Regions from separate parts of the Mesorhizobium sp. URHB0026 genome, predicted to be linked through region 1. Evidence: predicted binding sites of a transcription regulator. Region 1 holds the regulator's gene; each other region holds the start of a gene.
What was found. The regulator PhoB, encoded in region 1, activates phosphate uptake and scavenging genes when phosphate is short. The targets are predictions, from matches to a motif close to TGTCATNNANCTGTCAT.
Positions count from the first base shown of each region.

Region 1 (3,274 bases):
TTGTCGCCTGCGGCCTCGATGGCCTTCTTCATGGCCGCCTCGTCGGTCTTCCAGCGCTCTTCCTGGAAGTTCGACCACGACACGCCGATCACTTTGTCCTTCCCCTGAGCGACCGACGCGAGCGTCAGCGACATGGCGACACCCGCCAGAATGGCGACTGTGAATCTCTTCATGATATCCTCCCTGCGCCGCGTGTGGCGCGACCAAACTGGCCCCAAGGCCGGCACGAAGGCCCTATTTTTTCGAGCCTCGAAAAAATATTCGTCCATCGCCGGAACCCTGTCAACATCGATTCTGACGGATTTTGAGGTGCCGGAAGCCTTTTTTCGAGCCTCGCAATAAATAAATGACAGCCCCAGCCGCTTCTGCCAGTATTCGACCTGTTGCCGGAGGGTGTTCGGGGGGGCGTCAAGAACCGCGGCGACGGGGAGGGAAATCATGTCGGTCGGAATCCGCCACGACGATCTGCGCCGGCGCAATCGAGCAATGGTGATTGGAGCCGTGCGCCGGGGTGGCCAGCCCTCGCGCACCGAGATCGCCGCCACCACCGCCCTCAGCCACTCGACTATATCGGCGATATCAGCCGACCTGATCGGCGAAGGTATCCTGAGCGAAGGCAAGCCGAACGAGGCCGGCTCACTGAAACGCGGCCGGCCGCAGGTTGGCCTTGGCCTCAACCCCGAGGCCGCGGCGGTCATGACCGTGGTGCTGTCGCTGAATTTCCTCTCCGTCGCCGTCATCGACTACGCCGGCCAGGTGATATCGGAGGAGCAGCGCCGGCTGGACACGCTGACCATGTCGCGCGAGGCGCTGATCGGCGAATGCGTGGCCATCGTCCGGCGCCGCCTCGAGGATCCCGACCTCGACGTCGCCAGCATCGCCCGCATCGCGCTGGCGATCCAGGGCATCACCGACACCGAGGCGCGCGCCATGCTGTGGTCGCCGATCACGCCCCAGACGGACATTGCCTTCGCCGATATACTCGAAGCCGAATTCGGCATCCCCGCCACCATGGAGAACGACTGCAACATGATGGCGGTGGCGCTGCGCTGGCGCGACCCCGAGCGCTACCGCGACGACTTCATCGCCATCCTGCTCTCGCACGGCATCGGCATGGGCCTGGTGCTGAAGGGCGAGCTGTTCACAGGCACCCATTCCTCGGGCGGCGAGTTCGGCCACATGATCCATCGCCCGGGCGGCGCGCTCTGCCGCTGCGGGCGGCGCGGCTGCGTCGAGGCCTATGCCGGCAACTATGCCATCTGGCGCAATGCAGGACAGATGGGTGAGGACGCCAAACCGGTCGACGTCAGCGACGCCGACATGCGTGCATTGGCGGCCACGGCGCGCGAAAGAGACGGACCGGAACGCGAGGCCTATCGCAAGGCCGGGGAGGCGCTGGGCTATGGGCTTGGCAGCCTGTTCGCGCTGATCGATCCGGCGCCCGTTGCGATGGTCGGCGTCAGCGCCGCCGCCTTCGATCTGATCGAGCCGGCCTTGCGCGAGGCCATCGCCCAGACCGCCGGCGGCCAGCATTCGACGTCGATTTCCTTCGATACAGAGCCGAACGAATTGCCGCTGATCCGCGAGGGCTGCGCCATGCGCGCGCTCACCTTCGTCGACCAGGAGATCTTCGCGCCGGGCGTGCAGGTGAGATCCGGCAAGAACGTGGCCTGATCTCAATCCTCGCGGATCGCGTAGCCTGCGCCACGGATGGTGCGTATCACATCGGGCATGCGGCCATTGTTTACCGCCTTGCGCAGGCGGCCGACATGCACATCCACGGTGCGCTCGTCGATGTAGATCGTCTCGCCCCAGACATTGTCGAGCAACTGGCTGCGCGAGAATACGCGGCCGGGATGGCGCATCATGAACTCGAGCAGGCGGAACTCGGTCGGTCCGAGCCGGATCTCGCTCTTCTTGCGATAGACCCGGTGCGATTCGCGGTCGAGCACGATGTCGCCGACCTTGAGCACGCTGGACAACACTTCCGGCTTGGCGCGGCGCAGCAGTGCCTTGACCCGGGCCATGAATTCCGGCGTCGAGAACGGCTTGACCAGATAGTCGTCGGCGCCGGTCGAGAGGCCGCGCACGCGGTCGCTCTCCTCGCCGCGCGCCGTCAGCATGATGATCGGCAACCGCTCCGTCTCGGGCCGCATACGCAGGCGCCGACAGAGTTCGATGCCGGAAACCGCCGGCACCATCCAGTCGAGCACCAGGAGGTCGGGCACGTTTTCCTGGAGGCGGATCTCGGCTTCGTCGCCGCGTGTCACCACCTCGACCTGGTAACCCTCGGACTCCAGATTGTAGCGGAGGAGCACGCCCAGCGGCTCCTCGTCCTCCACCACCATGATGCGTGGCGCGATCATCGATTGATCATCCCTGCCGTCAAGCCGCCGGCACCGACATCGCCGTCTCGTCCTGCTTCGGACGGTTGGCGGGCAGTTGCGTGCCGGTCAGCACATAATACGCATTCTCGGCAATGTTGGTCACATGGTCGCCGATGCGTTCGAGATTCTTGGCGCAGAACAAAAGATGCGTGCAAGCCGTGATGTTGCGGGGATCCTCCATCATGTAGGTCAGGAGTTCGCGGAAGACCGAAGTGTATTTGACATCGATGCGTTCGTCGTCATTCCTGAGCTTGGCGAGGGCGGCGGCATCGCCGGCCGCATATTCCTCGACCACGCCCTGCACCTGGATCAGCACCAGCTGCGCCATGGAGTCTATGGAATGCGACAGGTCGCGCGGCGTGGCGGTGAGGCCGACGGAGCCGACGCGCTTGGCGATGTTCTTGGCAAGGTCGCCGATGCGTTCGAGATCGCCCGCCATGCGGATCGAGCCGACCACATGACGCAGATCGTCGGCCATCGGCTGGCGCTTGGCGATCAGGGTGATGGCGCGATCATCGAGTTCGCGCTGGCGCGCGTCCATAATGGCGTCGTCGGAGACGACGCGCTGTGCCAGCGCGTTGTCGGAATTCAGCAGCGCCTTGGTGGCGCCGCCGACCATGATGCCGGCGAGATCGCCCATGTCGCTGATCAGCCTGCTGATCTGTCCGAGATCCTCGTCGAAGGCTGCGACTGTGTGTTCGGCCATGATCCTGGTCCTCGTATGCGTGAGATCAGCCGAAGCGGCCGGTGATATAGTCCTGCGTGCGCTTCTCGCGAGGCGACGTGAAGATCTTCTCGGTCTTGTCGAATTCGACCAGCTCGCCCAGATACATGAAAGCCGTCTGCTTCGAGACGCGCGCGGCCTGCTGCATGTTGTGGGTGACGAT
Region 1 covers NZ_JBSSCN010000001.1:1,026,109-1,029,382, forward strand. Annotated here, with positions in the region: gene xylF (D-xylose ABC transporter substrate-binding protein) at 1-173, opposite strand, end outside; gene ACVWWD_RS05155 (ROK family protein) at 439-1,674, shown strand; gene phoB (phosphate regulon transcriptional regulator PhoB) at 1,677-2,366, opposite strand; gene phoU (phosphate signaling complex protein PhoU) at 2,386-3,093, opposite strand; gene pstB (phosphate ABC transporter ATP-binding protein PstB) at 3,119-3,274, opposite strand, start outside.

Region 2 (3,274 bases), 560 kb from region 1:
GATGCCGAAACATTTGCCGGAGCCTGGCGCTTCTGAGAAGATCAGCATTTATCGCTTCGTGCAGGAGGGGCTGAACAATGCCTACCGCCACGGACGGGGCAAGGATCAGGCGGTGCGTGCAGGCATGAAAAATGGTCGGTTTTTCGTTGAAGTATCGGACGGCGGACCGGGCTTCGATCTGGCGCGGGCAGAGGGGTTGGGCCTTGCCGGTCTCAGGGAGCGGGTTGAAAGCATTGGCGGCCAATTCGAAACACTGACAGGGCCGAAAGGCACGAAGCTGGTGATCCGTCTTTCGGTCGAGGAGCAAGCATGATCGGCGCCATCCGCATTGCCATTGTCGACGATCATCCGCTGTTCCGCGAAGGCGTGACGCGCAGCCTGTCGGAGATCGGCGGCTTCGAGATGGTCGGCGAAGGTGCGACCGCGCAGGACGCGGAGCGCATCGCCTCGACCATGCAGCCCGACATATTGCTCATCGACATTTCCATGCCGGGCGGCGGCCTGGCCGCGGTTGCCAGCATCCTTGCCGACCATCCCGCCCAAAAGATCGTCATGCTGACCGTTTCGGAGGCGAATGCCGATGTGACCAAGGCCTTGAACGCCGGGGTGCTCGGCTATGTCCTCAAAGGTGTCGGATCGCGCGCGCTTGCCGATATCCTGCGCAACGTGGCAACCGGCGAAAGCTATCTTTCGCCGATGCTGTCAGCCCGGCTGCTTTCCGATGTGCAGTCCCTGCAGCCCGCCAACGGGGTCGCGGACCGGCTGCGGCAACTCACCGGCCGGCAGACCGAAATACTGCGGCTGGTGGCGGAGGGACTGAGCAACAAGGAAATCGCCTTGCGCCTGGAGCTGCAGGAGAAGACCGTCAAGCATCACATGACGGGGGTGCTGTCGAAACTCAACGTGCGAAACCGTACTGAAGCGGCCCTCATCATGCGCGAGTTTCGCGACCGCGACAGGGACCGTTCGTAGCCATCGCGGAACGCCGCGAAACGAGGTCACCTCCGCCGGGGGCGGCGGAGGTGACGTGTGAAACTGGTCGTTGCCTGTCGACCAACTTCACAAGGCCGAAATTCAGGGGGCCGAAATTCAGGGGGCCGCAATTCATGGGGCCGCAATTCATGGGGCCGAAATCCAAAGCGCCGAAATTCAAAGCGCCTTGAGCCGGCTGGCATCGGCCGGTGTGGCACGGCGATCGATGATCGTGCGGCCGAGCTTATCCATCATGCTGAAACGGCCGTTCTCGATCTTTTCCGTCAAGCCGTCAGGGTGCTGAACTGTAATCTTGTTGCCGTCCACGTCGACCGTGTCGCCGGTCATGGCGTTGACATGGCTTGTGCTCTGGTCGCCCTGGCCCTGGCTCTTACCCTTCCCGCTATTCCCGCCGCCGCTGTTTCCGCCATTGCCACTGTTGCCGTTGTTGCCGCCACCGTTGCCGTTGTTACCCCCACCACCGTTGCCGCCATTGCCACCGCCATTGCCGCCGCCACCGCCGTTGCCGCCCTTGTCGGCATGTGCGGTCGCGGCATCGAGTCCAGGCACGAAGCCATGGAAGACTATTTCATAGGGAGCGATGGTTAGCGCCAGGACGGCCGCCGATCCGATAGCCAGACGGCAACAACGGGCCGTGATCGATCCACGCATACTGATCTCCGTCGATTGAGCCGGCGTGCCCACCCCAACGTTGCAGTGCAACAACATCGCCGAAAAACGTGGTGGCCGGAAGCGACCCCCGACCGTTGCGTTTGTCCCCCAGGACCTTTGCAGGCGCAAGATCGGACCAAAGTCCCAGGGCGACGCGTGGAGAATCGCCCTCGCGAGTGAGCAGCAGCGGAGATACCATGTCACGAAAATGTGATCAGCCTGCCGTAAGCGGTCGAACAGGCAACAAGCTCCAGCCAAAACCAAGCCAGAGGTTCCCATGACCGAACATCGATCCCCCGACGCCCGATTCCGCACCAGCCTGCTCGAGGAAAACGAGGGCCCCGCCAACAATCCTAGCGAAAACCGCACCATGGGCGAGATCATCGCCGCGCGATTCTCGCGCCGCGGCTTCCTCAAGGGTTCGCTTGCTGTTTCGGCGATCGCCGCCACCGTCAGCCCGCTGGCCATGATCGCCGCCGATGATGCCCGTGCCGCGGAAGGTTCGGCCTTCAAATTCGACGAGCTGGAGGCCGGTATCGACGACAAGCACCACGTCGCGCCCGGCTACGACGCCGACGTTTTGCTGCGCTGGGGCGATCCGCTGTTTGTCGATTCGCCGGAATTCGACCCCACGAAGCAGTCGGCGCAAGCCCAGGCCAGGCAGTTCGGCTACAACAACGACTATGTCGGTTACATTCCGCTCGACGGCTCGGCCGAACATGGCCTGCTGGTGGTCAACCACGAATACACCAACCCGCATCTGATGTTCCCGGGCATCGTCAAGATCGTCGAGAAGGACGGCAAGAAGTCGGCCGAGGTGGCGCCGCTCTCGAAGGAGCAGGTCGATGTCGAGATGGCCGCCCATGGCGGCACCATCGTCGAGATCCGCAAGGAGGGCGGCAAATGGCGGGTGATTCGCGACGGTAAGCTCAACCGCCGCATCACCGCCAACACCGAAATGGCGTTGTCGGGCCCGGTCGCCGGCCATGACCGCGTGAAGACCAATGCCGACCCGTCCGGCGTCAAGGTGTTCGGCACCATCAACAATTGCGCCGGCGGGGTCACGCCCTGGGGCACCTATGTGATGTCCGAGGAGAACATCCATGGCTACTTCTCCGGCGAGCTGCCGGAGGGCCACAAGGAGGCCGCCAACTACAAGCGCCTCGGCATTCCGGAAGGCGCCTATGAATGGGGCGCGCACTATGACCGCTTCAACCTGGCCAAGGAGCCGAACGAGCCCAACCGCTTCGGCTGGATCGTCGAGGTCGACGTCAACGACCCGGCCTCGGTGCCGCGCAAGCGCACCGCCATGGGCCGCTTCAAGCATGAGGGCGCCGAATCGATCGTCGCCAAGGACGGTCGCGTGGTCTTCTATCTCGGCGACGACGAGCGCTTCGACTATGTCTACAAGTTCGTCACCAAGGGCATGTTCAACGCCGGCGACCGCGCGGCCAACAAGGATATGCTCGACGACGGCACACTGCATGTCGCAAAATTCGCGGAGGACGGCTCGGTCGAATGGATGCCGATCGTGTTCGGCCACGGCCGGCTGACGGCGGAAAACGGTTTTGCCGGCCAGGCCGACGTGCTGATCGAGACACGCCGCGCCGCCGACCTGCTTGGCGCCACC
Region 2 covers NZ_JBSSCN010000001.1:1,582,159-1,585,432, forward strand. Annotated here, with positions in the region: gene ACVWWD_RS08055 (sensor histidine kinase) at 1-313, shown strand, start outside; gene ACVWWD_RS08060 (response regulator) at 310-972, shown strand; gene ACVWWD_RS08065 (hypothetical protein) at 1,150-1,644, opposite strand; gene ACVWWD_RS08070 (PhoX family protein) at 1,922-3,274, shown strand, end outside.
Region 2: ACVWWD_RS08070 (PhoX family protein) is a predicted target of PhoB. The motif match lies at 1,843-1,859, and genes of this name have one in related genera.

Region 3 (3,274 bases), 1.4 Mb from region 1:
CCTTCGAGGTCGGTCCGCTCGACGTGCGCGGCCGCACGGTCCAGCTTGGGCCGATGCTCGACGCCATCCTTGGCCGCCACGATTATCCCGAGCCGGTCGCCCGCCTGCTGGCGGAAGCCTGTGTGCTGACCGTTCTGCTCGGCACCTCGCTCAAATTCGAAGGCAAGTTCATCCTGCAGACCCGTACCGACGGGCCTGTCGACATGCTGGTCGCGGACTTTTCCACGCCCTCGGCGCTGCGCGCCTACGCACGCTTCGATGCGGATCGGCTCGAAGCACTGGTCGGGGCAGGTGAGACGTCCCAGCAGACGCTGCTTGGCAGCGGCGTGCTGGCGCTGACCATCGACCAGGGCGCTCATACGCAGCGTTATCAAGGCATCGTCCAGCTCGATGGCGAAACGCTGGAAGATGCGGCACGCACCTATTTCCGTCAGTCGGAACAGATCCCGACCGATATCAGGCTCTCGGTCGCCAAGCTGCTGACCCCCGGTGTCGGCGGCGCGCGCGAGCAATGGCGCGCCGGCGGCATCCTGGCGCAGTTCCTGCCGCAATCGCCCGAGCGCATGCGCATTCCGGACCTGCCGGGTGGGGACGGCGATCCGCGCGAGCAAGTCCACGATCCGGCCGATAATTCCTGGCAGGAACTCCTGGCGTTGCTAGGCACCATCGAGCCGACCGAATTGATCGACCCGACCATCGGCGCCGAGCGGCTGCTTTATCGCCTCTTCCATGAGCATGGCGTGCGCGTCTTCGGCGGCGTTCCCGTCGCCGACCAGTGCTCATGCTCCCGCGACAAGATCCGTGGCATCCTCGAGGGCTTCTCCGCGCAGGAGATCAAGGACAGCACCGAGGATGGCGGCATCCATGTCGCGTGCGAATTCTGCTCGACGCAGTACGACTTCGACCCAGCCGAGTTTGCGGCTCAGTAAAGCCTTTCCTTCTCCCCGTTCCGCGGGGAGAAGGTGCCCGAAGGGCGGCTGAGGGCAGCGTGACCGTCGGCCCTCAGTTCACCGTGCGCCTTGTCCCCGGCAGATCGAGCGAGAAGGCTGGGATGGCGATGTCGAACGTCTCGCCGCGCTTGTTGCGCATCGTGTAGCGTCCGACCATGATCCCGGAGGGTGTCGAGAGCGGGCAGCCGGACGTGTACTGATAGCTGTCGCCGGGATTGAGTTCCGGCTGGTCGCCGACAACGCCCGGCCCGCGCACCTCCTCGACCCGGCCGGCACCATCGGTGATATGCCAATAGCGCGACAGAAGCTGCACGAACTCGTCAGACTGGTTGTCGATCGTTATCTGATAGCCCCAGACGTAGCGGTTCTCCTGGGGATCCGAACGATCCTCCAGATAGAACGGCCTGACCTGCACTTCGATGTTGCGCGTCACGGCGCGGTACATGAGCGGCTCCAAAACAATCCGACGACTTTCGACGCTCGCGGTGAGCAGGTCAACGTGCGCGTCTTGTCGCGCCTGGGATTGAAACGCAGGTGCCGGCAAAGAATGTCATTTAAGTGACACACGACAATGGTGGTGTGCGCGAACCGGGCGACTCGGCCCTCTGTCGAACTGTTGAAAACGGCCGCGACGCGGGCCGACTTCCGGAGTGACCAGATCTCGATGGAACTCACTCTCATATCCGCCTCGCTTTCGACCGCACTCATCCTCTCAAACGCTGCCAGCATCCTGCTTGCCGCTTCACAGCTGAAACGGCGCGCCACGATCGCCCCGCCGGCGGGCAGATCGCCGGCGGTGTCGATTCTCGTCCCGTCGCGCGGCGTCGAGCCCTTCACACGTGAGACGCTGGAACGCGCCTTCGCGCTCGACTGGCCACGCTACGAACTGATCTTCTGCGTCGCCCATGCCGACGACCCGGTGGTCAAACTGATAAACAGGGCGATTGCCCGGTTTCCGCAGGTGCCGGCCCGGCTGTTGATCGGCGACGACCGTGTCAGCGCCAATCCCAAGCTCAACAATTGCGTGAAAGGCTGGGAAGCGGCGCGCCACGACTGGGTCATTCTTGCCGATTCCAACGTTCTGATGCCTAGGGACTACGTCGAGCACATGATGGCGGCGTGGCGGCACGGTACCGGCCTTGTCTGCTCGACGCCGATCGGCTCCAGGCCAGATGGTTTCTGGGCCGACGTCGAATGCGCCTTCCTGAACACATTGCAGGCCCGCTGGCAGTATGCCGGCGAGGCGCTCGGCCTCGGCTTCGCGCAGGGCAAGAGCATGCTGTGGAACAAGCCGATGCTGGACGCCAATGGCGGCATCCGCGCGCTGGCCGCCGAGATCGCCGAGGACGCCGCCGCGACCAAGCTGGTGAACGGCCTCGGCCTGCGTGTCAACCTCGTTGCGGCGCCCTTCGAGCAGCCGCTCGGCCAGCGCACGTTTCGCGAGATCTGGTCGCGCCAGGCCCGCTGGGCGCGCCTGCGCCGCGTCACCTTCCCGCTGTTCTTCGCGCCCGAGATCCTGACTGGTGCGGCGGTCCCGCTGGTTCTTGCGCTGGTTGCGGCGGGGAGCGCCGGCGTCAGCCTCTGGGCGACCGCGATTGCCGTGCTGGCGGCGTTCTATCTTCCGGAATGCGCTCTGGCCCTGGCCAAGGGTTGGCACGTCTCGACGCGCATGATCGCGGCGACGGTCGCGCGGGACGTCATGCTCCCGGCCATCTGGGCGCGCGGCTGGCTCGGCGGCGCCGTCGACTGGCGCGGCAACGCCATGACCATCCGGACCAAGACGGCGGAACTGGAGGAGACGCCGTCGAGCGCCTGATCGCTGCTGACGACGCTGCCTGGACGAAACCTATTTGGCGGCCTTCAACGCTTGCGCGATATCTTCAAGCAGATCGTCCGTATCCTCCAGGCCGACCGACAGCCTGAGCGTACCGGGCCCGATGCCGAGTTCGGCGCGGGCCTCGTCGCTCAAATTCTTGTGGGTGGTCGTCGCCGGGTGGGTGATCAGGCTCTTGGCATCGCCCAGATTGTTCGAGATCAGCACGATGTCGAGGGCGTTCTGCAGGGCGAAGGCCGCCGGCTTGCCGCCCTTGACGTCGAGGCAGATCAGCGTCGAGCCACCCGACATCTGCTTCTTGACGATATCGGCCTGCGGGTGGTCGGCGCGGCCGGGATAGATGACGCGGGCGATCTGCGGCTGCTCGGCCAGGAAGTCGGCGATCTTGCCGGCGCTCTCGGTCTGCTGGCGCACGCGCAGCGGCAAGGTCTCGAGGCCCTTCAGCAAGGTCCAGGCGTTGAACGGCGACAGGCTGGGGCCCGTGTGGCGG
Region 3 covers NZ_JBSSCN010000001.1:2,451,183-2,454,456, forward strand. Annotated here, with positions in the region: gene ACVWWD_RS12230 (Hsp33 family molecular chaperone) at 1-929, shown strand, start outside; gene apaG (Co2+/Mg2+ efflux protein ApaG) at 1,003-1,395, opposite strand; gene ACVWWD_RS12240 (ceramide glucosyltransferase) at 1,615-2,766, shown strand; gene ACVWWD_RS12245 (O-succinylhomoserine sulfhydrylase) at 2,797-3,274, opposite strand, start outside.
Region 3: ACVWWD_RS12240 (ceramide glucosyltransferase) is a predicted target of PhoB. The motif match lies at 1,499-1,515, and genes of this name have one in related genera.